DNA from 4 places in the Dickeya dadantii NCPPB 898 genome. Region 3 is predicted to be linked to each of the others. Evidence: predicted binding sites of a transcription regulator. Region 3 holds the regulator's gene; each other region holds the start of a gene.
The links. The regulator CRP, encoded in region 3, controls carbon source genes, mostly activating them, when cyclic AMP is high. The targets are predictions, from matches to a motif close to ATGTGANNNNNNTCACAT.
Positions count from the first base shown of each region.

Region 1: the regulator CRP is predicted to act here: its motif matches at 3,698-3,715, upstream of DDA898_RS10825 (arabinose ABC transporter substrate-binding protein).
Region 2: the regulator CRP is predicted to act here: its motif matches at 1,396-1,413, upstream of DDA898_RS07260 (beta-galactosidase).
Region 4: the regulator CRP is predicted to act here: its motif matches at 4,427-4,444, upstream of psiE (phosphate-starvation-inducible protein PsiE).

Region 1 is NZ_CM001976.1:2,343,546-2,349,171, reverse strand. It holds gene araH (L-arabinose ABC transporter permease AraH) at 1-905, opposite strand, end outside; gene araG (L-arabinose ABC transporter ATP-binding protein AraG) at 924-2,447, opposite strand; gene DDA898_RS10825 (arabinose ABC transporter substrate-binding protein) at 2,537-3,520, opposite strand; gene DDA898_RS10820 (ribulokinase) at 3,903-5,588, shown strand.
Region 2 is NZ_CM001976.1:1,533,202-1,538,827, forward strand. It holds gene DDA898_RS07260 (beta-galactosidase) at 1-1,256, opposite strand, end outside; gene DDA898_RS07265 (LacI family DNA-binding transcriptional regulator) at 1,436-2,515, opposite strand; gene cuyB (cysteate racemase) at 2,602-3,318, opposite strand; gene hypT (hypochlorite stress DNA-binding transcriptional regulator HypT) at 3,471-4,364, shown strand; gene DDA898_RS07280 (dicarboxylate/amino acid:cation symporter) at 4,452-5,626, opposite strand, start outside.
Region 3 is NZ_CM001976.1:4,333,094-4,338,719, reverse strand. It holds gene DDA898_RS19535 (helix-turn-helix domain-containing protein) at 1-535, shown strand, start outside; gene DDA898_RS19530 (aminodeoxychorismate synthase component II) at 776-1,351, shown strand; gene argD (bifunctional acetylornithine/succinyldiaminopimelate transaminase) at 1,472-2,695, shown strand; gene crp (cAMP-activated global transcriptional regulator CRP) at 2,784-3,416, opposite strand; gene DDA898_RS19515 (OsmC family protein) at 3,805-4,212, shown strand; gene DDA898_RS19510 (phosphoribulokinase) at 4,258-5,127, opposite strand; gene DDA898_RS19505 (YheU family protein) at 5,254-5,490, opposite strand; gene DDA898_RS19500 (hydrolase) at 5,487-5,626, opposite strand, start outside.
Region 4 is NZ_CM001976.1:3,453,678-3,459,303, forward strand. It holds gene baeS (envelope stress sensor histidine kinase BaeS) at 1-255, shown strand, start outside; gene baeR (envelope stress response regulator BaeR) at 269-1,000, shown strand; gene DDA898_RS15490 (glutathione S-transferase family protein) at 1,189-2,151, shown strand; gene trhP (prephenate-dependent tRNA uridine(34) hydroxylase TrhP) at 2,322-3,701, shown strand; gene psiE (phosphate-starvation-inducible protein PsiE) at 3,887-4,294, opposite strand; gene DDA898_RS15505 (TIM barrel protein) at 4,556-5,380, shown strand; gene DDA898_RS15510 (MFS transporter) at 5,616-5,626, shown strand, end outside.

The DNA of each region.
Region 1 (5,626 bases), 2.0 Mb from region 3:
GCAAACGGCGAGATATTCAGCAGATTCATGGCGTTTTCCACCGTCCCCAGAATCAGCACCCCGGCCACCACATAGGATATCTTGCCGATGCCGCCTTTCAGTGACACTCCGCCCAATACGCAGGCCGAAATCACGATCAGTTCATAACCGATCGACGTCATCGGCTGGCCGCTGGTCATGCGCGACGCCAGGATGATGCCCGCCGCGGCGGAAACCAGCCCGGACAGGCCGAAAATAATGATTTTGGTCCGCACCACCGGCACCCCGGCCAGCCGCGCGGCCTCCTCGTTGCCGCCGATCGCCAGCGTGTTGCGGCCAAAGGTGGTCTTGTTCAGCAGCAAACCGAACAGCACCATGCAGAAAACCGTCAGCCAGATCGGCGCCGGTAATCCCAGCCAGTTAGCGTATCCCAGCGTGAAAAAACGCTCGTCTTCGATACCGACCGCCTTACCGTCAGAGATGATGTACGCCAGACCGCGCACAATCTGCATCGTAGCCAGCGTGGTGATCAGGGCGTTGATTTTTAGCTGGGCGATAACAAATCCGTTAAGCAGGCCGAACGCGACGCCCAGCAATAGCCCGGCGCCAACGCCCAGCCACAGGCTTTCGCTAACGTTGATAACCACCGCGGTGGTTACACCGGCGCAGGCGATCACCGAGGCGACCGACAGGTCGAAATCGCCGGAAGCCAGACAAAACAGCATGCCGCAGGCCACCATGCCCGACATGGAAATCGCCAGCCCCAGCCCTTTCATATTGATGAAAGTGGCAAAATTCGGCACGAATAACATACAAGCCAGAAACAGCGCAGCAAACACCACCAACATGCCGTAGTTATCCCAGATGCGGGACAGGCTGAGGCCTTGAGATTTGCTGGCGCGGGAAGGGGAACTCACCGTAGACATTCATCGACTCCTTGGCGGTCAGGCAACCGCGGGTTCAGTGGCGGTCGTTTTCAACATCGCCAGACTCAGGACCGTTTGTTCGCTGGCCTCATCGTGCAGCAGCTCGCCGGAAATGGCGCCCTCGCGCATCACCACGATGCGGTCCGCCAGCCCCAGCACTTCGGGCAGGTCGCTGGACGCAAACAGCACGGCAATACCCTGACGGGCCAGTTCATAAATCACGTGGTAAATCTCGTGCTTGGCGCCGACGTCAATGCCGCGGGTCGGTTCGTCCAGCATGATCACTTTCATCTCTTCCGACAGCCAGCGGCCGAGAATCGCCTTTTGCTGGTTGCCACCGGACAGGTTCATGATCAACTGCGCCGGCGACGGCGTTTTGATATTCAGCGCCTGAATATGGCGGTCGGCGTTTTCTTCCTCCCAGGCTTCATTGATGATGAAACCGTTTTTGATATGTTTGCGGCGAGCGCTGATATTGATGTTATCCCGCACCGAGTGCACCGGAATGATGCCGTCGGCTTTACGGTCTTCCGGGCACAACATCAGTCCGCGGCGGATCGCGTCGCCAGGCGAACGGGCGTGTAACGGTTGCCCATCCAGCCGCACCTCGCCGCTGGTAATGCCGGTAGCGCCGAACAGCGCCTTCATCAGTTCGCTGCGCCCGGCGCCCACCAGCCCGAACAGGCCGACAATTTCGCCGCTGCGCACCGACAACGAAATCGGCGACTTCACCCCGATCGCTTTCACCGCCTGCAGTTCGAGCCGCGGGTCACCATGCGGACGCGGCTGATAGCCGTAGATATCGCCCAGATTGCGTCCCACCATCGCCTGCACCAGTTGCTCGTGGTCAACCTGCTGCATGTCGGCGAAGGTTTTGACATAACGTCCGTCTTTGAACACGGTAATGGCATCGCTGAGAGCAAAGATCTCCTCCATCCGGTGCGACACATACAGAATCACCCGGCCTTCGCTGCGCAATTCGCGGATCACCCGGAACAGCTGTTCGATTTCCCGCGCCGACAGCGAGCTGGTCGGCTCGTCAAAGGCGATGATCTTGGCATTGCGCGCCAACGCCTTGGCGATCTCCACCATCTGCCACTGGCCGATGGACAGGTATTTCAGCGGCGTATCCGGGTCGATATCCAACCCCAGATGCTCCAGTTGCAAACGCGATTCATAACGCAGCAATGAGCGATTCACCAGCCCGCCTTTATGCGGCAACTGCCCCAGATAGATGTTCTCCGCCACCGTCATTTCCGGCACCAGATGCAGCTCCTGGTAGATAATCGCCACTCCGGCGTTCAGCGCGTCCATCGTATTGGCGAAGCGCGCCGGCTGCCCTTTAATATGAATTTCTCCCTGTGACGGCGTGTAATTGCCGCTCAAAATTTTCAGCAATGTGGATTTTCCCGCGCCGTTTTCCCCCATCAGCGCATGGATTTGTCCGGCATGGCAGTCGAAACTGATGTCATCCAGTGCCTTGACGCCGGGAAAAACCTTGCCGATCCCGCGGAAGGATAAATAAGGTGACTGTACGGTCATTTCAGCATCCTCAATGGTCTGCGCCGCCATGTATGACGGCGCGGCCAGTGTCCGCCCCCGCCGGCTAAGGCGGGATTGGACAAAGTTCATTACATCAGGCCTTTCTTCTGCAGTTCGGTTTTGAAGTTATCGCGGGTGATCAGCACCACGTCGGTCACTTCGGTGAATTTCTGCGGCTCGACGCCTTTGGTCACCCAGTCATGCAGCATCTGGATGCTCTTGTAGCCGTGCACGTCCGGGCTGGGCAGCAACGAGCCGTAGAAGCCGGTCGGCTGTGCCTTGGACAATTCGCTGACCGCGTCCACCCCGTTGATGCCGATGCCGATTACATTGCCGGCCTTGAATCCCTGCCCTTCAGTCGCCCGCACGCCGCCCAGCACGGTGTTGTCGTTCATGCCGACCACCAGCCAGTTTTTCACGTTCGGATGCTGCACCAGCAGCGAGTTGGCGGCGTCGAACGCGCCGGGGATATCATTGGATTTGGTGGGTACCTGATAGATCTGTTTTTCCGGGAATCCGGCCGCTTTCAGCGCGTCCATCGAACCGGAAGTACGGCGGCGGGCGGTATCCAGCTCGTTGGCGGTGATCGCCATGACTGCCGTTTCCTGCAGTTTCCAGCCGCGTTTCTGCATCTCTTTCCACAGCTCCAGCCCCTGACGCTCGCCAATCTTGGTGGCGGCCATCATTACCAGCGGTACGCTGTCCATCGGCTGCCCTTTGGCGTTGACGAACTGATCGTCCACCGCGATCACTTTCAGGTTATAGCTGCGCGCTTTGGCTACGATGGCCGAGCCCAGCTTCGGGTCGGGGGTACAGATGACAAACCCTTTGGCGCCGCTGGCCGCCAGGCTGTCGATAGCATTGAGGGTCTTTTCGCCATCCGGTACGGCGATCTTGATAACGTCAAATCCCAGGTCTTTACCGGCTTTGTCAGCGAACCGCCATTCGGTCTGGAACCAGGGTTCTTCCGGCTGTTTGACCAGAAAGCCCAGCTTCATGTTTTCCGCGATAGCTGATTGTGACATAACCGCGGCCAGGCCAATCGCTGCCAGAACCTTAGTGAATTTATGCATGGTCTTCTCCGCTCATTGTTATCTTTAACACGCTGGCAACCGGGGATGCCCTCACGTGTGTAAACGCTCCCAGCAAGATATTCCTTTTTGTAGCGATGAAAAAACAAAGAGTTATTGTTATTCCATCCTCCACTTTCCTTCAGACGCGTAAGTTGTAGCTGTTATTTTCATCACGAAGAGAGAGCATTATCACATTCAGAAACTACAGCCGATTCGTACATAGATTCAGCGAATTTAACCAGCCATTAACTTATGACCGCCATCACAAAACTCCTGTTTGTGACAGAAAAATGCATACTTCCAGCCAACCGCTCCTCACGGCGCCAGAACGGCCTGTCTATCGTAAACAGCGTGATCCCTACGATTAACAGGAGCAGCAACGATGAGTGCGGGCGCCATTACTCTCGGTCTTGATTTTGGCAGCGATTCTGTCCGTGCGCTGGCGGTGGATTGCCGCAGCGGACAGGAGCTGGAAACAGAAGTGGTTTACTATCCGCGCTGGCGCCAGGGACAATATTGTCACCCCGCCAGCAATCAGTTCCGCCATCATCCGCTGGATTACATCGAATCGCTGGAGCTGGCGATCCGCGCGGTGGTGGCGCGGCTTACTCCTGAGCAGCGCCAGCAGATAATCGGTATTGGCGTCGACTCGACCGGATCCACCCCGGCGCCGATTGACGAACAGGGCAACGTGCTGGCACTGCGTCCGGAATTCGCGGACAACCCCAACGCCATGTTCGTGCTGTGGAAAGACCACACCGCGATTGACGAAGCGGAAGCCATCAACCAACTGTGCCGCAGCGGCCAGTTCCCGGATTACACCCGCTACATCGGCGGGGTGTACTCGTCGGAATGGTTCTGGGCCAAAATTCTCCATATCAGCCGGCAGGATCCCTCTGTGCGTCAGACGGCGGTATCCTGGATAGAATTATGCGACTGGGTGCCGGCCCTGCTCTCCGGCACCACCGCGCCTGACGCCATCCGCCGTGGCCGTTGCAGCGCCGGACACAAATCGCTGTGGCATCCCGACTGGGGCGGCCTGCCGCCAAAAGACTTTCTGCAGGCGCTCGACCCCTGCCTGACCGAAAAACTACAGTATCCACTGTTTACCGATACCTGGACCGCCGATCGTCCGGTCGGCACGCTGACGCCGGAATGGGCGCGTCGGTTAGGCTTATCGGAACAGGTCGTTATCGCCGGCGGCGCCTTCGATTGCCACATGGGCGCCGTCGGTGCCGGGGCGCAACCCTACACGCTGGTCAAAGTGATCGGCACCTCGACCTGCGACATTGTGATCGCCGATGCGGATCGAGTCGGCGACAAAACGATCGCCGGGATCTGCGGCCAGGTGGACGGCAGCGTGGTGCCCGGTTATATCGGTCTGGAAGCCGGGCAATCCGCCTTCGGCGACATGTACGCCTGGTTTGGCCGCGTGCTGGGCTGGCCGCTACAGCTGGCCGCCCGCGAACACCCCGACTGGCAGCCGCAGCTGGAACAGCTGCAATCCAGCCTGCTGACGCAGCTGACGCAAGCCTGGGCCGACGCCCCGTCGCTCGATCACCTGCCGGTGGTGCTCGACTGGTTTAACGGCCGCCGTACACCGTTCGCCAACCAGCGACTCAAAGGGGTGATCACCGATCTCAATCTCGGCACCGACGCGCCGGCGCTGTTTGGCGGGTTGATCGCCGCCACCGCGTTTGGCGCCCGCGCCATCATGGCCTGTTTCGAATCTCAACAGATCCCGGTGGAAAACCTGCTGGCGATGGGCGGCATCGCCCGTAAATCCACCACCATCATGCAAGTCTGCACCGACGTGATGAACCGCCCGATGCAGATCGTCGCGTCGGATCAATGCTGCGCACTGGGCGCCGCCATCTTCGCCGCCGTAGCCGCCGGCGTTCACCCGGACATCCCGATCGCCCAGCAGCATATGGCCTGCGGCATCGAACGTACCCTGATGCCCGATCCGAAACGAGTCGCCCGTTATCAACAGCTGTACGAACGTTATCAGCAGTGGTGTCGGCTGGCGGAGCCCGCCTACAGCCCCCAGACCGGGGCAGACCATTGAGCGTTTGCCGAACATCACTTTTACATCCCTTTGGGAAC
Region 2 (5,626 bases), 2.0 Mb from region 3:
ACATACAGACCGTAGTGGTCGCACAGCCGATACCACAACGGATGATTGGGGTAGTGGGAGCAGCGCACCGCGTTGAAGTTGTGCTGCTTCATTAACAGAATATCCTGCCGCATGGTCGCTTCGTCGATGGCCTGACCACGTTGCGGATGATGTTCATGGCGGTTGACGCCGCGAATCAGCAGTGGCTGACCATTGAGCAGCAGCAGGCCGTTACGGATAGCGACCTCGCGAAAGCCGACGTCATAGGCTTCCGCTTCCGCCAGCGTGCCGTCGGCGTGTTCCAGCGCCACCACCGCCCGGTACAGATTGGGCTCTTCCGCGCTCCACAGCGCAGGCCGCTCCACCTCTATTTGCAGGTTCACCCGGTCGTGATAGGCGCCGCGTTCGTCGATCGCCGGCGTGCCAAACGGCGCGCGGCGTTCACCCACCAGTTGCCCGTCGCGCCACAGTTGCACAGTCAGTTGCCACGCCTGCGCCTGATCTTCCGGCAGGTTGGCCTGCGCTGTTACGCACAGCGTGCCCTGGGTGTAGCTGTGGCGCAGCGGGGTGGTGAGTTGCACATCGCGCAGATGCACCGCCGGTTTGTGCAGCAGATAGACATCGCGGTAAATGCCGCTCATGCGCCACATGTCCTGATCTTCCAGATAGGTGCCGTCAGACCAGCGCAGCACCATCACCGCCAGCCGGTTTTCTCCCGGCTGCAGGTAGGGCGTCAGGTCGAACTCCGCCGGCAGCCGGCTGTCCTGGGAGTAGCCGACCCATTTGCCGTTGCACCACAGGTGAAAGGCGGAGTTGACGCCGTCGAACACGATGCGGGTCTGGCCCTGCGTCAGCCAGTCGGCGTTAACTGAAAATGTGAGCGAGTAACAACCGGTGGGATTGTCTTGCGGGACGAACGGCGGGTTGACCGGTATCGGGTATTTGATGTTGGTGTAAATCGGCGCGTCGTAACCCGCTAACTGCCAGTTGGACGGCACGGTAATAGCATCAGCGTCGGTCAGGTCCTGCGTCAGCCACTGTTCCGGTACCGCTTCCGGACGTGGGAAATAGCTGAAGGTCCATGCGCCGTTCAGCCGCTGAAGCCGATCGGAAGGCTGGTCGTCACGGGCTGCGTCGAGGCCGCGCCAGCTGGAAAACGGCGGGTGTGCGTCCAGCCGGCGAACATGGGGGCAAGCCGGATTTTCCCAGTCACGTCTGGCCAGAATATCCGCCAGCGAGATGTCGGATAGAGGAGCATAAGCGGAAGCAGTGGACATAAAGCAGGCTTTCCTTTATTGGCTGAAAGTGAATGGCTGAAAGCGCCTGACAGGCGGATGAACAGGATTTGTTATCCGCTCACAATTTACTGGCAGGATCGCGGCTTGCCGCGCGTGAGTAAAGCGCAAGGGCGCCGGAAAGTGGTGTCGATCACAAAACCGGCGTCAGGGGGAATGGGTTAGTGTTGTAATTGCCGCGCCAGCGTAATCAGCTGCTGCGCAACATCCTGCGGCGACAAGGTGGAGGGTTGCCAGGCGGCGGTGGTCTGACGGGGGATCAGCGTGGTTTTCAGCCGTAGCGGAGCGGGACTGTGCTTGTGCGGGGATTGCAGGCACTCCAGCAGCCGGTTGACGCTTTCCCGGCCCAGTTGCCGGAAGTCCTGACGGATGGTGGTCAGCGGCGGCTGGAAATAGGCGCTGTCGCGGGTGTCGTCAAAGCCGATCACCGAAATCTGTTCCGGCACGCGCAGGCCATACTCGTGGATAGCCCGCAGCACGCCCAATGCCATTTGATCGTTGGCAACGGCGATGGCGGTCGGGCGAACCGAATTCGCCAGCAGCAGATGTGCCTGCTGATAACCGGCGCTGGCGCTCCAGTCGCCTTCCGCCGTGGCGCAGGGTGTTAGCAGGTGGGCGGCCAGCGCCTGTTGCCAGCCTTCGTAACGCAGCCGGGCGGATACCGAGCTTTGTGGGCCGGCAAGCAATGCGATCCGGCGGTGGCCCAGCGCCACCAGGTGATCGATAGCCAGTCTGGTGCCCTGATGTGGGTCGAATATCACGCTCGGCAGGTCGGCGGTGGGGGCGGTGTCGAGAAACAGCGCCGGTGTGGCGGCGCACAACCGGTGGATTTGCTCCGCCGCTTCCTGTTCCAGCGGCACGTTGATTATTACGCCGTCTACCCGTTGCGCCAGCAGTTCATTAACGGCGCGCTGGACGTCGTTGCCATCGACGGAGCGTAGCATGGATATCACTACGTTGAATCCCAGTTCGCTGGCGGTGGTTTTAATGGCGGCGGCAATTTGGGAAGGGGCGTGCAGCGACAGGTCGATAGTCGCCAGACCGATGGTGGTGGCACTGCGGCGCGCCAGCTGCTGGGCCACCCGGTTGGGGATGTAGTGGAGCGCGGCCATCGCCTGCTCCACTTTTTCCCGGGTACGGTCCGAGACATGGGGTGCCTGATTCAGCACCCGGGAGACGGTCTGGTACGACACGCCGGCGTAAGCCGCCACGTCATTGAGCGTTACTGGTTTCGCTTTCATGATTCTCTGTTAATCAGCCCCTGTATTGTCACCTGGCGTTATCATAACAAAGGCTGGCGACAGCAACTGCGACTGACAGAGAAAAATTACGCCGCGACCGGCGGATGCGTGACCTGCTGGTAATACCAGGCGATGGTTTTTTTGATCAGCGCATCGGTGGCATCCAGATAGGCGTCCGGTTCGGCGACGGCTTCCGGTTCCAGAATCAGCGGCAGTTCGGTGCAACCCAAAATGATTTTCTCCACGCCCCGTTGCCGCAGCGAGGCGACCACCGGCAGCAACAGCGCCCGGGCCTGCGCAATGTCGCCCGCCTTGTAGGCGTAGATGCTGTTCATCACCGCGTCCTGCTGCTCGTCGGTCGGTAATGTACAGCGCACCTGCTGGCCAGCCAGCGCGTGCTGGTAAATTTCACCGCGTACGGTGGCGGTGGTAGCCAGAATGGCGACGTGACGAACGCGCTGTTCAGCCACTTGCTGACAGGTGGCGTCAATAATGCTGATCATTTCCAACTGGGTATGCCGCTTCAAGTCCTCAAACCAGTAATGCGCGGTGTTGCAGGGAATGATGATGCAGCTAGCGCCGGCGTTCTCCAGAATCTTCATGTACTCCACCATTTTCTGCAGCGGTGAGACGCTGTGATTGAGAATACACTGGGTGCGATCGGGAATATCCGGAATAGAAACCGCGATCATCGGAATATGTTCCTGATCTTTTCTGGCCGGAGTCTGCCGGATGAGTTTTTGCATGGCATCCACGGTCGCACCGGGTCCCATGCCGCCAAGAATGCCGACTACAGGATTCACGTTTTCCGCCTCATTGCTGGTGATGTGGGAGTGGAAAAATCATCTCACAGCGCTCGGAAATGTGAATTGCGAAATTCCCATCCTCTATGTATGTTTTGCATAACATTGCTAGCGTTATGCGTATAATGCGTTTTTCTGAAAGGTGTTCTTCAATGCTGAATAACATTGAAACCAAATGGTTATACGATTTCCTCGCTCTGGAGGAGCACCGTAGTTTTACACTGGCGGCCGAGACGCGCAACATTTCCCAGTCGTCATTCAGCCGACGGATCCGAGCGCTGGAAGAGGCGGTGGGGTTCGATATTTTCGACCGCGGCGCCCAGCCGTTGCAGTTGACCGAGCAGGGCAAGATTTTTCACGCCCATATCCGCAACACCCTCGACGATCTGGAATACCAGATTCACAAGCTGCATGGCGGCAGCCATTACAAGAACAAGATCACGATTGCGGCGGCGCATTCGCTGTCGGTGTTTGTGATGCCGGAGTTACTCAAAACCGTGCCGGATTTGCAGGAGAAGATTTTCTATGTCGAATCCATCGATGTGGATGATGCGGTACTTAATCTGAAGGAAGGGCGCAGCGATTTCATTTTCTCGTTTTACAACGAGGAACTGATGTCGGAACCGTTTCGTCATACCCGTATCATGGATTCTACCCTGTACCCGGTGTGCGCCTGCGATGCGGCCGGCAAGCCGTTGTTTGATATTCGCGCCGCCGGGCTGCCGCTGCTCAATTACACCGACACCAGCTACATGGGGCGTCAGGTCAACCGCTATCTTTCCACTTTGGCGCCCGATCGTTTTACCGTGAGTTTTGTCTCCTCAATGAGCGATTTGCTCAAACGGATGGCGAAGCAGGGCCACGGCATTGCCTGGCTGCCGGATTACTCCATCCGCGATGAGCTGGCGCACAAGGAACTGACCGTGTTGAAGCTGGAGCAGGCGGTGATGAAGATGCAGGTGTATTTGTACCGGTTGGATGCGCGGCTGAACGTGGCGTCGGAGTCATTCTGGCGGGCGATGACGACGCTGCGTTCGGCGCAATAAAAAACAGCGGCCGGGAGGGCCGCTGTCTGACTCATTCACTGTTTGACGAACTAACCGTCTGACTAATTAGCGTATTGTCGGGCGCGGTCAGGCGTCCTGTCTGGCTTGTTGCAGCGCCACTTCCGCCTCGGGCTCTTCCTCGTCGTCGGTGATGTCTTTTTCCAGACTGGCCACCACGGCGGTAGAAATACTGTTGCCGATAACGTTGGTTGCGGTGCGGCCCATATCCAGGAACTGGTCGATACCCAGAATCAGCAGGATACCGGCTTCCGGCAGGCTGAACATCGGCAGGGTGGCGGCCACTACCACCACGGAGGCGCGCGCGACGCCGGCCATGCCTTTACTGGTGATCATCAGCGTCAGCAGGATCAGGATCTGCTGGGTCAGGCTCAGGTCAATGTTGTACGCCTGCGCGATGAACAGGATAGCGAACGACTGGTACATCATGGAGCCGTCCAGGTTGAAGGAGTAACCCAGCGGCAGCACAAAGCTGGTGATCTTCTTCGGTACGCCGAAACGCGTGAGGGCATCCATGGTTTTCGGGTAGGCCGACTCGCTGCTGGCGGTGGCGAATGCCAGCATGGTGGGTTCGCGGATCAGACGGGCCAGCACCGCGATGGAACGGCCGAGGAATGCGTAGCCCACCAGGAACAGCACCGCCCACAGCAGCGCCAGACCGAGATAGAACTCGCCGATCAGCTTGCCGAAGTCATAGATCAGGCCCAGACCCTGAGTGGTGATGGCGGAAGCAATCGCTGCGAACACGGCGATCGGCGCCAGCGCCATCACGTAGTCGGTCACGCGGAACATCACTTTGGCCAGCTCTTCGATGGTGGACAGAATGAAGTTGGCCTGCTTGTTATGGTGCTTAACGTAAGCCAGCGCCGAGCCGAAGAACAGCGAGAACACCAGAATCTGCAGGATTTCGTTGTTGGCCATCGCTTCCACGATGCTTTTCGGGAAGATATGGCTGATGAAGTTTTTCAGCGTAAAACCATCGGTATTCAGACCGGTGGTGACATGGTTGACCGGAGCGACCAGATTCATGCCGACGCCCGGCTGGAAGAAGTTCGCCAGCATCATGCCGATCAACAGCGACAGGAAAGACGCGGTAACGAACCAGGTCATAGCTTTCAGGCCGACGCGGCCCACGGCAGAAGAGTTACCCATGCTGGCCAAACCGGAGACCAGAGTGGCGAACACCAGCGGCGCGATGATCATCTTGATCAGACGCAGGAAGATGTCGGTAACCATATTAAAGT
Region 3 (5,626 bases):
GTGGCATAGTGTCGCCCGGCTGTTGATGCTCAGCGACGACGCCGAGATCGACCTGGCGCAGGCCAGTAGCATTCTGCCGCAAATCGTGACACGAACTGAGCTGGAGGCGTCGGGCGAGCGGCAACGGATTAACCGTTCATTGTGCGATGCGGTGCTCAGCCGCGATCAGGACGCTCTGCAGCAGTTTCACCCGTCGGTGATCAAGGCGTTACTGTATCTGGGTGAACATTTCCAGCAGGAGGTGACGCTGATTGAGCTGGCGGAGAATTCCCACATCAGCCCGTCGCATCTCTCCTATCTGCTCAAGCACAGCCTCAGGCTGTCGTTTAAGCAGATTTTGAATCAGACCCGCATTTTCTATGCCTGCCAGCGGCTGGAATGCCACCCCATGAGCCGGATCACCAATCTCTATCTGGATTGCGGCTATGGCGACCTGAGCCATTTTGAGAAAATGTTCAAACGTTATACCGGCGTTACGCCCATCGAGTTCCGGAAAAAATTCAACCCGGTGGTGTTGCGTGATGAAACCGGGTGACAGCCGGCTCCCTTTCTTAACGTCCCCGGCCATGGCATGGCCGGGTTTTTCGCGGTATTGGCACCCATTTCTTTATTTATTTTCTTCTCCATTTACTGCCTTCTCCGGCTGTTTCAGGCTCGCATCTGGACAACCGTGTCTCAACTCTTCAGACTCGACATCATTCATTCTGCATCATGTTGTGTTAGACATGACGCCTGCACCGAGCATAACGCCATTCACCCGCTGATAGATAAAGATATGCTGCTACTTATCGACAACTACGACTCCTTTACCTACAACCTGTACCAGTATTTTTGCGAGTTGGGGGCGGAGGTGCTGGTCAGGCGTAATGATGCGCTGACGCTGGCGGACATTGAGCGGTTATCGCCGCAACGGCTGGTGATTTCCCCTGGCCCCTGTACGCCGGATGACGCCGGGATTTCGCTGGCGGCTATCCGCCATTTCGCCGGCACGTTGCCGATTTTGGGGGTGTGTCTGGGGCATCAGGCGCTGGGGCAGGCGTTTGGCGCGCGGGTGGTGCGCGCCCGTCAGGTGATGCATGGCAAGACTTCGCCGGTACGGCACGCTGGCCGCGGCGTATTCGCCGGGCTGGCAAACCCGTTAACCGTCACCCGTTATCACTCGCTGATTCTGGAAAAGGATTCGCTGCCTGATTGTTTTGAGGTGACCGCCTGGACCGAGAACGACGCCGGAATCGATGAGATCATGGGTGTGCGTCACCGCTCGCTGCCGCTGGAAGGCGTGCAGTTCCACCCGGAAAGCATTCTCAGCCAGCAGGGACACCAGCTACTGAGAAATTTCCTTGATTTATAGGTGGATAGCGGGCGCAAATCCGGCATTACCGGATTAATGATTGCGTATTTTTGATTTTTTATGCATATTTAATGACTATATTTTCACTCGAAAACCACGGATATCACAACGGGGCAGCAAATGGCGACAGAGAAAGCAGCAGTAACACGGGATACTTACGATAAGGTAATTCTTCCGGTTTATGCACCCGCGCAGTTTGTGCCGGTAAAAGGCAAAGGGAGCCGTGTCTGGGATCAGCAGGGCAAGGAATATATCGACTTTTCCGGCGGCATCGCGGTAACGGCGTTGGGGCACTGCCATCCGGCGCTGGTGGCGGCGTTGAAAGAGCAGGGCGAAACCCTGTGGCATACCAGTAACGTGTTCACCAACGAACCGGCGCTGCGTTTGGCCACCAAACTGATCAATGCCACCTTTGCCGACCGCGTCTTTTTCGCTAACTCCGGTGCGGAAGCCAACGAAGCGGCATTCAAGCTGGCTCGCCATTACGCCATTACCCGCCATAGCCCGTACAAGACCAAGATCATTTCGTTTTATCAGTCGTTCCACGGCCGTACGCTGTTCACCGTTTCCGTCGGCGGCCAGCCGAAATACGCCGATGGTTTCGGCCCGAAACCGGCGGACATCGTGCATGTGCCGTTCAACGATCTGGACGCGGTAAAAGCGGTGATGGATGACCACACCTGCGCGGTGGTGCTGGAGCCGATTCAGGGCGAAGGCGGTATCACGCCCGCTACGCCGGCCTTCCTCAGCGGCGTGCGCGAGCTGTGCGATCAGTATCAGGCGCTGCTGGTATTTGACGAAGTGCAGTGCGGCATGGGCCGCAGCGGCAAGCTGTTCTCTTATATGCATTACGGCATCACGCCGGATATTCTGACCACCGCCAAAGCGCTGGGCGGCGGTTTCCCGATCAGCGCGATGCTGACCACGGAAGAGATTGCGTCGGTGATGGCGGTCGGTACTCACGGCACGACCTACGGCGGCAATCCGCTGGCCTGCGCGGTGGCGGAAGCGGCGCTGGATGTGATCAACACGCCGGAGGTGCTGTCCGGGGTGGTGGATCGTCATGCGCGCTTTGTGTCTGCGCTGGAGCGCATTAATGCGCAGTACGATATTTTCGACGAAATCCGCGGCATGGGTCTGCTGCTGGGCGCGCAGCTGAAACCGGCCTGGCATGGCCGCGCCAGGGATTTCCTGGCCGCATCGGCGGACCTGGGGTTGATGATTTTGGTGGCGGGGCCGGACGTGATCCGTTTTGTGCCGTCGCTGGTGATTACTCCGGAAGAGATCGATCAAGGCATGGCGCTGTTCGGGAAAGCAGTGGAGCAGGTGGTGAAAGGCGCGTAAGCCACGGCTTTTCTCTGCACTAAAACGACAAGAGCGTGCCTGGGCACGCTCTTTTTGATCCGGCTGATTTTGATCCGGTGGATGATAATCAGCGGGTGCCGTACACCACGATGGTTTTACCGTGGGCGGAGATCAGGTTCTGATCTTCCAGCATCTTCAGGATACGACCGACAGTTTCGCGGGAACAGCCGACAATCTGACCGATCTCCTGCCGGGTGATCTTGATTTGCATGCCGTCCGGGTGGGTCATGGCGTCCGGTTGCTTGGCCAGGTTGAGCAGGGTTTGCGCGATACGGCCGGTTACGTCGAGGAACGCCAGGTTGCCGACTTTCTGCGAGGTCACCTGCAGGCGTCGCGCCATCTGCGAGGACAACCGCATCAGAATATCCGGGTTGACCTGAATCAGCTGGCGGAATTTTTTATAGGAAATCTCAGCGACTTCGCAGGCGGTTTTCGCCCGGACCCACGCACTGCGTTCCTGACCATCTTCGAACAAACCAAGTTCGCCGATAAAATCGCCCTGATTCAGATAAGAAAGAATCATTTCCTTGCCTTCTTCATCCTTGATCAGCACGGCAACCGAGCCTTTCACGATGTAGTAAAGCGTCTCTGCTTTTTCACCCTGATGAATCAGAGTGCTCTTCGATGGGTACTTGTGAATGTGGCAATGAGAAAGGAACCATTCGAGAGTCGGGTCTGTTTGCGGTTTGCCGAGAACCATTCGCTGTTATCCTCTGTTGTAATTCACTGCGCAAATCACAGGGCTCAGAGTTCCCTGTACGGCGTGATAACATAGTTATAATTCAATTCCGTCCTGGCGGAATGACGTCAGGGAATATACTGAGGCTGTCTATAACCGTCATACTTCAGGCTGCAGGCGCGTTGGCTTTCCTGCAATCGAATTATTGAGGGTATATCGGATGACGCCAGTAAGCCGGCGGCTGGTCAGGCAGAGGCTCAACGCACACCGGTTTACGCCTTCGTTTGTAACACAGGTTGAGTGTAGTGTCTTGTGTTGTCTCGCTTCAGCATGATTAAGCTCTGATTATCAGACTTTTTTATACATAAGCGGTGTAAAATTTCAAAAATAATTGATTGAGGGCAAACTTATGCAGGCTCGGGTGAAATGGGTTGAAGGGTTAACGTTTCTTGGCGAGTCCGCGTCCGGACATCAACTGCTGATGGACGGCAACGCCGGCGATAAAGCGCCCAGCCCGATGGAAATGGTGCTGATGGCGGCAGGCGGATGCAGCGCCATTGATGTGGTGTCTATCCTGCAGAAAGGCCGCTACGATGTGGCGGACTGCGAAGTGCGCCTGACCTCTGAACGCCGTGAGGAAGCGCCGCGTTTGTTCACCGCCATCAACCTGCACTTTATCGTTACCGGCAAAGGGTTGAACGACAAGGCCGTGGAGCGTGCGGTGTCGCTGTCGGCGGAGAAATACTGCTCCGTGGCGCTGATGCTGGAGAAAGCGGTGACGATCACCCACAGCCACGAAGTGATCGCGCTCGACTAAATCGTCAGGCACGCGGCGGCGAGTTTCGGTGCTCCGCCGCGTCGCTTAGTCAATATGGTTGCCTTCTATTAATCGCTGCACCAGCGGCATCATGATCAGTTCCATCGCCAGCCCCATTTTGCCGCCCGGCACCACCAGCGTGTTGATGTGGGAAATGAACGAGCCCTGCAACATCGCCAGCAGGTAAGGGTAGTCAATGTGGTCCAGCCCCTGAAAATGAATCACCACGAAACTTTCGTCCATTGACGGAATGGCTTTGGCGGCGAACGGGTTAGAGGTATCCACCGTCGGCACGCGCTGAAAGTTGATGTGGGTGCGGGAAAACTGCGGGGTGATGTGGGTGATGTAATCCTCCATCGAACGCACGACGGAATCCATTACCGCCTCGCGGGAGTGACCGCGCTCGTTGATATCGCGCACCAGCTTCTGAATCCACTCCAGGTTGACGATCGGCACCACGCCGACCAGCAGGTCGACATGCTGCGCCACATCGTGCTGGTCGGTGACCACGCCGCCGTGCAGCCCCTCGTAAAACAACAGGTCGGTCGGTTCCGGCATCGGCTCCCAGGGGGTGAAGGTGCCGGGCACCTGATTGTAGGGAATCGCCTCGTCGTAGGTGTGTAGGTATTTGCGGGTCTGGCCGGTGCCGCTGAGGCCATATTCGATAAAGGTGTGTTCCAACTGGCAGAAATCGTTCGCTTCCGGCCCGAAATAGCTGATGTGGCGCCCCAGATCCCGCGCTTTGCGGATCGCCATGTCCATTTCCGGCCGGGTATAGCGGTGATAGCTGTCGCCGTCCACCAGCGCGGCGCGAAGGTTCAGTTGTTGGAAAATCTTGCGAAACGCCAGGCTGGTGGTGGTGGTCCCCGCACCGCTGGAGCCGGTGACCGCGATAATCGGATGCTGGTGCGACATGAGTGTAACCTCCGGTGAATGGGGCAACCTCTGGTGAACGGCGCCAACTCCGGTCAGAGATATCTGATAATTGTTAGCATGTTTATACCGTGGTGACACGCCAATTTACGTTTTTAAGCGATTGATTCAGGGCTGATACCGTTCACCGCTGCTGAGCTGGTTGCGGGGCATGATATTGACGGTTTCATGCAGTTCCGACCACACCAGTACCACGTCGCCCTGCGCCAGTTGCTGGCGTATATCAGCCACTTTTTCTTCCAGCGTTCGCTCCTGCTCGCCGTAGTCGGTCCCTTCGCGCAGGACGAACGATTCAATCAGATTTTGCAGCGTTTCCGTCGCCAGTTCTTGCCAGGGAATGATCATGCGTTCTGCTCCAGATAAGGGGTAAACCAGTCGGGAATACGGTGTTCCAGCCACAGTTCGGGTTTGCGCCACGATCCGCCGACAAAACCGACATGGCCGCCGCATTCCGTCAGTTGATAGTCGATGTTGGCCGGCA
Region 4 (5,626 bases), 880 kb from region 3:
ACCGAACTGCGCCAGCAGCGGCTGATTATCCACTGGCGCGACAGCGCCCCCGGCATCAGCGATGAACAGCTGGCGCTGATCTTCGAGCGCTTCTACCGCGCGGAAAGCTCGCGCAACCGCGCCAGCGGCGGCTCGGGGCTGGGGTTGTCCATTTGCGCCAATATCGTTGAGGCGCACGATGGACGCCTGTATGCTGATCACTCCGCGCTCGGCGGCGTGCAAATCACCGTCGAGCTTCCGTTGCACCTATCCTGACACAGGAATCGACATGACAGCATCGTCTCCCGCAGCGGCAGGTGATGAAAGCCTGCCGGTGCTGATCGTTGAAGATGAGCCCAAACTGGCCCAGTTGCTGGTGGATTACCTGCAGGCATCGGGTTATCACACCCACTGGCTGACGCAGGGCGAAGAGGTCGAACCCTGGGTGCGGGAGCATCCCTGCCAGCTCATCCTGCTGGACCTGATGCTGCCGGGCCGTGACGGCCTGACGCTCTGCCGCGCCATTCGCGGTTTTTCCAACGTACCGATCATCATGGTGACCGCCCGCACCGACGAAATCGACCGGCTGCTGGGGCTGGAAATCGGCGCCGATGACTATATCTGCAAACCCTATAGCCCGCGTGAAGTGGTCGCCCGGGTGAAAACCCTGCTGCGCCGCTGCCGCTGGCAACATGAACCGCTGCCGGGCGATGCGCTGCCCGCGCTGCTGATCGACCAGAACCGTTATCAAGCCAGCTATCTGGGCCGTCATCTGGAATTGACGCCCGCCGAATTTCGGCTGCTGAAAACCCTCTCCGCCGAGCCGGGACGGGTGTTTTCGCGCGAACAGTTGCTCGACCATCTGTATGACGACTACCGGGTGGTGACCGACCGCACCATCGACAGCCACATCAAGAACCTGCGCCGCAAGCTGGAAATGTTCGATCGGGAAACCTCGTTTATCCGCACGGTGTACGGCATCGGTTACCGCTGGGAAGCGGCCGTCAGCCAGGAAATCTAGGCGCCGGCTTGTCGCATGCGGCAAGCCGTCAAAGAAACTGTCCGACTCGGTTAAAAATTTGCAATTTTCTCTCAGCTTCCAACTGCTATAACTTAAGTATTCACGTTGCGGGACAACATGCGCCGGCAACGTGGGGGATGGCGGGTATAGCATACTCATTAAATAAAATAATCATGATGAGGGTAAGCATGTCGGGATTAGTCAATGGCAAATGGGTCGATGGCGATGTAGCGGCCGAAGAAATCAAAGGCGGCGCGTTTCACCGTCAGGAAACGCTGTTTCGCGCAACGGCGCTGGTGCCGGAAGCCGGGCGTTATCAACTGTTCGTCTCGTACCTGTGCCCGTGGGCATCCCGCACGCTGATCTACCGTAACCTGAAAGCCTTACAAGACGTGATAACACTGTCGGTGGCGGAACCCCGCATCGGCGAACAGGGTTGGGAATTCAGCACCCCGCAGGATGCCGGCGATAAGATAGCGCCGGTGCGTTACCTGCACCAGCTCTACACCGCCAGCGAGGCGCACTACACCGGTAAAGTCTCGGTGCCGGTGCTGTGGGACCGTAAAGAAGGCCGCATCGTGAATAATGAATCGTCGGAAATCATTCGCCTGCTCAACCACGCCTTCAATGACCTGACCGGCAACCGGCTGGACTTTTACCCGGCGGCGCTGCAACCGGAAATCGACCGCTGGAACAGCCTGATTTACGACAACATCAACAACGGCGTATACAAAACCGGTTTCGCCAAAACCCAGGAGCACTACGATCAAGCGGTCACAAACCTGTTTGCATCGCTGGATACGGTGGAAGCTCATCTGGCCCGCCACCGCTATCTGGCGGGCGACGCGCTGACCGAAGCCGACTGGCGGCTGTTCGTTACGCTGGTGCGTTTCGATGCCGCTTACCACGGCGCGTTCAAATGCAACATCCGTCGTCTGGAAGATTACCCGCACCTTTCTGGCTACCTGCGCGAGCTGTATCAGTGGCCGGGGGTCAAAGAAACGGTCAAGCTGGACCACATCAAAGCCGGTTACTACAGCATCCGTTGGCTTAATCCCACCGCCATCATTCCGAAAGGGCCGCTGGTGGACTTCGAGCGCCCGCACCAGCGCGAACTGGTCGGCCCGTCCGCCGGTATCCGCACCGCCTGATCGCCGCCGACGGCCGGATTGTCGTCCGGCCATCGGCAGCCCGGCGCGCCAATAGGCTTACTTTTTGTAAGCTGACTACTGATTTTTCCCGCCGTTGGCGTTAGAATCTGCCGCCTTTACTGTTCCCGCCCGGGAACAGCCTGACCTGTGATCAGACTTGAGAAAACACCATGTTCAAACCGGAATTACTCTCTCCGGCCGGTACGCTGAAAAATATGCGTTACGCCTTTGCCTATGGCGCTGATGCGATTTATGCCGGCCAGCCCCGCTACAGCCTGCGCGTGCGCAACAACGAATTCAACCACCAGACGCTGGCGCAAGCCATCAGCGAAGCCCATGCGCTGGGCAAAAAATTCTACGTGGTGGTTAACATCGCGCCCCATAACGCCAAACTGAAAACTTTCCTGCGCGATCTGCAACCGGTGGTCGAAATGAACCCGGACGCGCTGATCATGTCCGATCCCGGCCTGATCATGCTGGTGCGGGAAAACTTTCCCCATATGCCGATCCACCTGTCGGTACAGGCCAACGCCGTTAACTGGGCGACGGTGAAATTCTGGCAGCAGATGGGGCTAAGCCGGGTGATTCTGTCGCGCGAGTTGTCGCTGGAAGAAATTGCCGAAATCCGCGCCCAGGTGCCGGAAATGGAACTGGAAATCTTCGTCCACGGCGCGCTGTGCATGGCCTATTCCGGCCGCTGCCTGCTGTCCGGTTATATCAATAAGCGCGACCCGAATCAGGGCACCTGCACCAACGCCTGCCGCTGGGAATACAACGTGCAGGAAGGTAAAGAGGACGCCGTCGGCAACATCGTACACATCCACGAGCCGATTGCCGTCACGCAGCTCGACGCCGCCGTTCAAGTGGAACCGACGCTGGGTATCGGCGCGCCCACCGACAAGGTATTCATGCTGGAAGAGAAGCAGCGTCCGGGCGAATACATGAGCGCGTTTGAAGACGAACACGGCACCTACATCATGAACTCGCGCGACCTGCGCGCCATTCAGCACGTGGAACGACTGACCACCATGCAGGTTGCCTCGCTGAAAATCGAAGGCCGCACCAAATCGTTCTACTACTGCGCCCGTACCGCGCAGGTGTATCGCCGCGCCATTGACGACGCCGCAGCGGGCAAGCCGTTCGACCCAACGCTGCTGCAAACGCTGGAAGGGCTGGCGCACCGCGGTTACACCGAAGGCTTCCTGCGTCGCCACGTCCATGAGGATTACCAGAATTACGACTACGGTTATTCGGTGTCGGACCAGCAGCAGTTTGTCGGGGAATTTACCGGCGAGCGGCGCGACGGGCTGGCGGAAGTGGCGGTCAAGAACAAGTTCTCCCGCGGCGACAGCGTGGAAATGATGACGCCGGGCGGCAACATCCAGTTCACCATCGATACCCTGCTCAACACGAAAGGTCAGGCGATCGATGTCGCGCCGGGTGACGGTCATACGGTGTATCTGCCGGTGCCGGACGACATCGCGCTGGAATATGCGTTGCTGCTGCGTAATCTGCCGGGCACCAACACCCGCAATCCACACGCGAAATAACAAAAAGGTGACACTATCGTACCAATTGTGACATTTTTTAGAATCAGATCACATCAATGACCTGGCTAACTGGTTACTATTGCAGCGCTGAGAAAATACAAAACGAAAAATAAGCGTAGTTATGCTACTAGGAACCACCTCCTTGGCCAGCTCAATCTCCCTTGAGCTGGCTTTTTCTTTGGTGGTTATTCCCGCTTCAGGCGCGGGCTGTTGACCAGATAAAGCGTGATCACCAGAATCAGGATCGCCCCGGCATAGATGAACGTATCCGCCGGGTTTTTATGGTCGACGATAATCAGCCGCACGATGGCGGTAATACCGATGTAGATAAAATAGCGCAGCGGGAAGTGATAGCCGGACAGGAAATACTTCACGATCAGCGCCAGAAACTCAAAGTAGAGAAAATAAATCACCAGGCTTTCGATCAGCATATAGGACGACTCTTTCTCATTGCTGACCAGCAGTACCGTCGCCAGATGCCAGGTCTCCTTGCCCAGAAAGATCACCAGAATCACCGCCAGCACCAACAGGCCGAAATTGAGTATGGTCTGCAACCCTTTGGCAATCATGACCGCACGCGCTGAACCCGCCATGAACATCTCCTCAACAATATTATTCAGAGAACAATTATTCAGAGAACAACCCGAATTATTCAGAGAACAACACGACTCAGAAAAAACATCACCCCAGAATCCGGCGTTCAATAGCCCTGCCCGCAGGCAATAATCTGACGCAGATCACAAAATTACCGGGTCATGAACAGGCTGTCTATGCAATATTTTTACCCATTCGCCAATTTATCCGCGAAGTTACGCCGGCAATGAGCAAGCGCCGCCAGAGATCAACCTGCATGCATGGCACATGACATGCGCAACGCCACCGTGAGGTCACGCACCGACATGAACAATCCGCTCTCCGTCTGCGCCGAAATGGTTTTCCCTGAACTCCCGTTCATCGAACGCGTCAGGCATATTCATGCGTTGGGTTTCGGCGTTGAAATGTGGAGCTGGGAACACAAGGACCTCACCGCACTGGCGGCTACCGGCGCCCGCTTTACCTCCATGTCCGGTTTTCTGGCCGGGAACCTCACCGATAGTGAAGGGATCCGCCGGCTATTAACCACCGCTCGGGCGTCGCTGGCCGCGGCCGACAAGCTGGATTGTCTGAACCTTAATCTCACCGGCAGCGTGCTGGATGCCAGCGGGTTGCCGGTAACGCCGGTTGATACCCTTACCGGCTCAATGTGGTTAAACGCCGCCGCCGCGCTGCATGAGGTTGCCCGCCTGGGCGAGCAATACGGCCGCGTTTTTACGCTGGAAAATCTCAACGTGGATGTCGACCACCCGGGAACGCCGTTTGCCAAAGCCAGCGAAACGTTCGCGCTGGTTGCCGCCGTCAACAGCCCTTACCTGAAGATGAATCTCGACCTCTATCACGCACAAATCGGCGAAGGCAATCTCACCGAGCTGATTCGCCGCTGTCACCCCTTTATCGGGGAAATCCAGGTGGCCGACGTACCGGGCCGCCACCAGCCGGGAACCGGCGAGATCAATTACCGGTACATCGCCAGAACGCTGCATGAGGTGGATTACCGCGGGCCGATAGCGCTGGAAGGGTGGGCGCAGGGAGATGACGCAGAGGCGTTAGAACAGTTTCGGGCGCATTTCACGCTGGGCTGATTCGCCCGGCCGGCGTCCAGCACACCGGCATCGCCGTCGTGGAGTTGCCAGCCTGATTTGCTGTAACACCGGATTTGCTGCGATCCCTCTGTTCTGTCATACGCATTTCCTGTGATAAATCTCGCATTTCCAAAACGTACCCAGAGAGTTCAGTAAAGTAATCGATTACTTTCTACCTGAAGGCACTTTGTAATCGATTACTTTTAAAAGGCGGGAGAGTATGGATTCTTCAATTATGAGTACCGA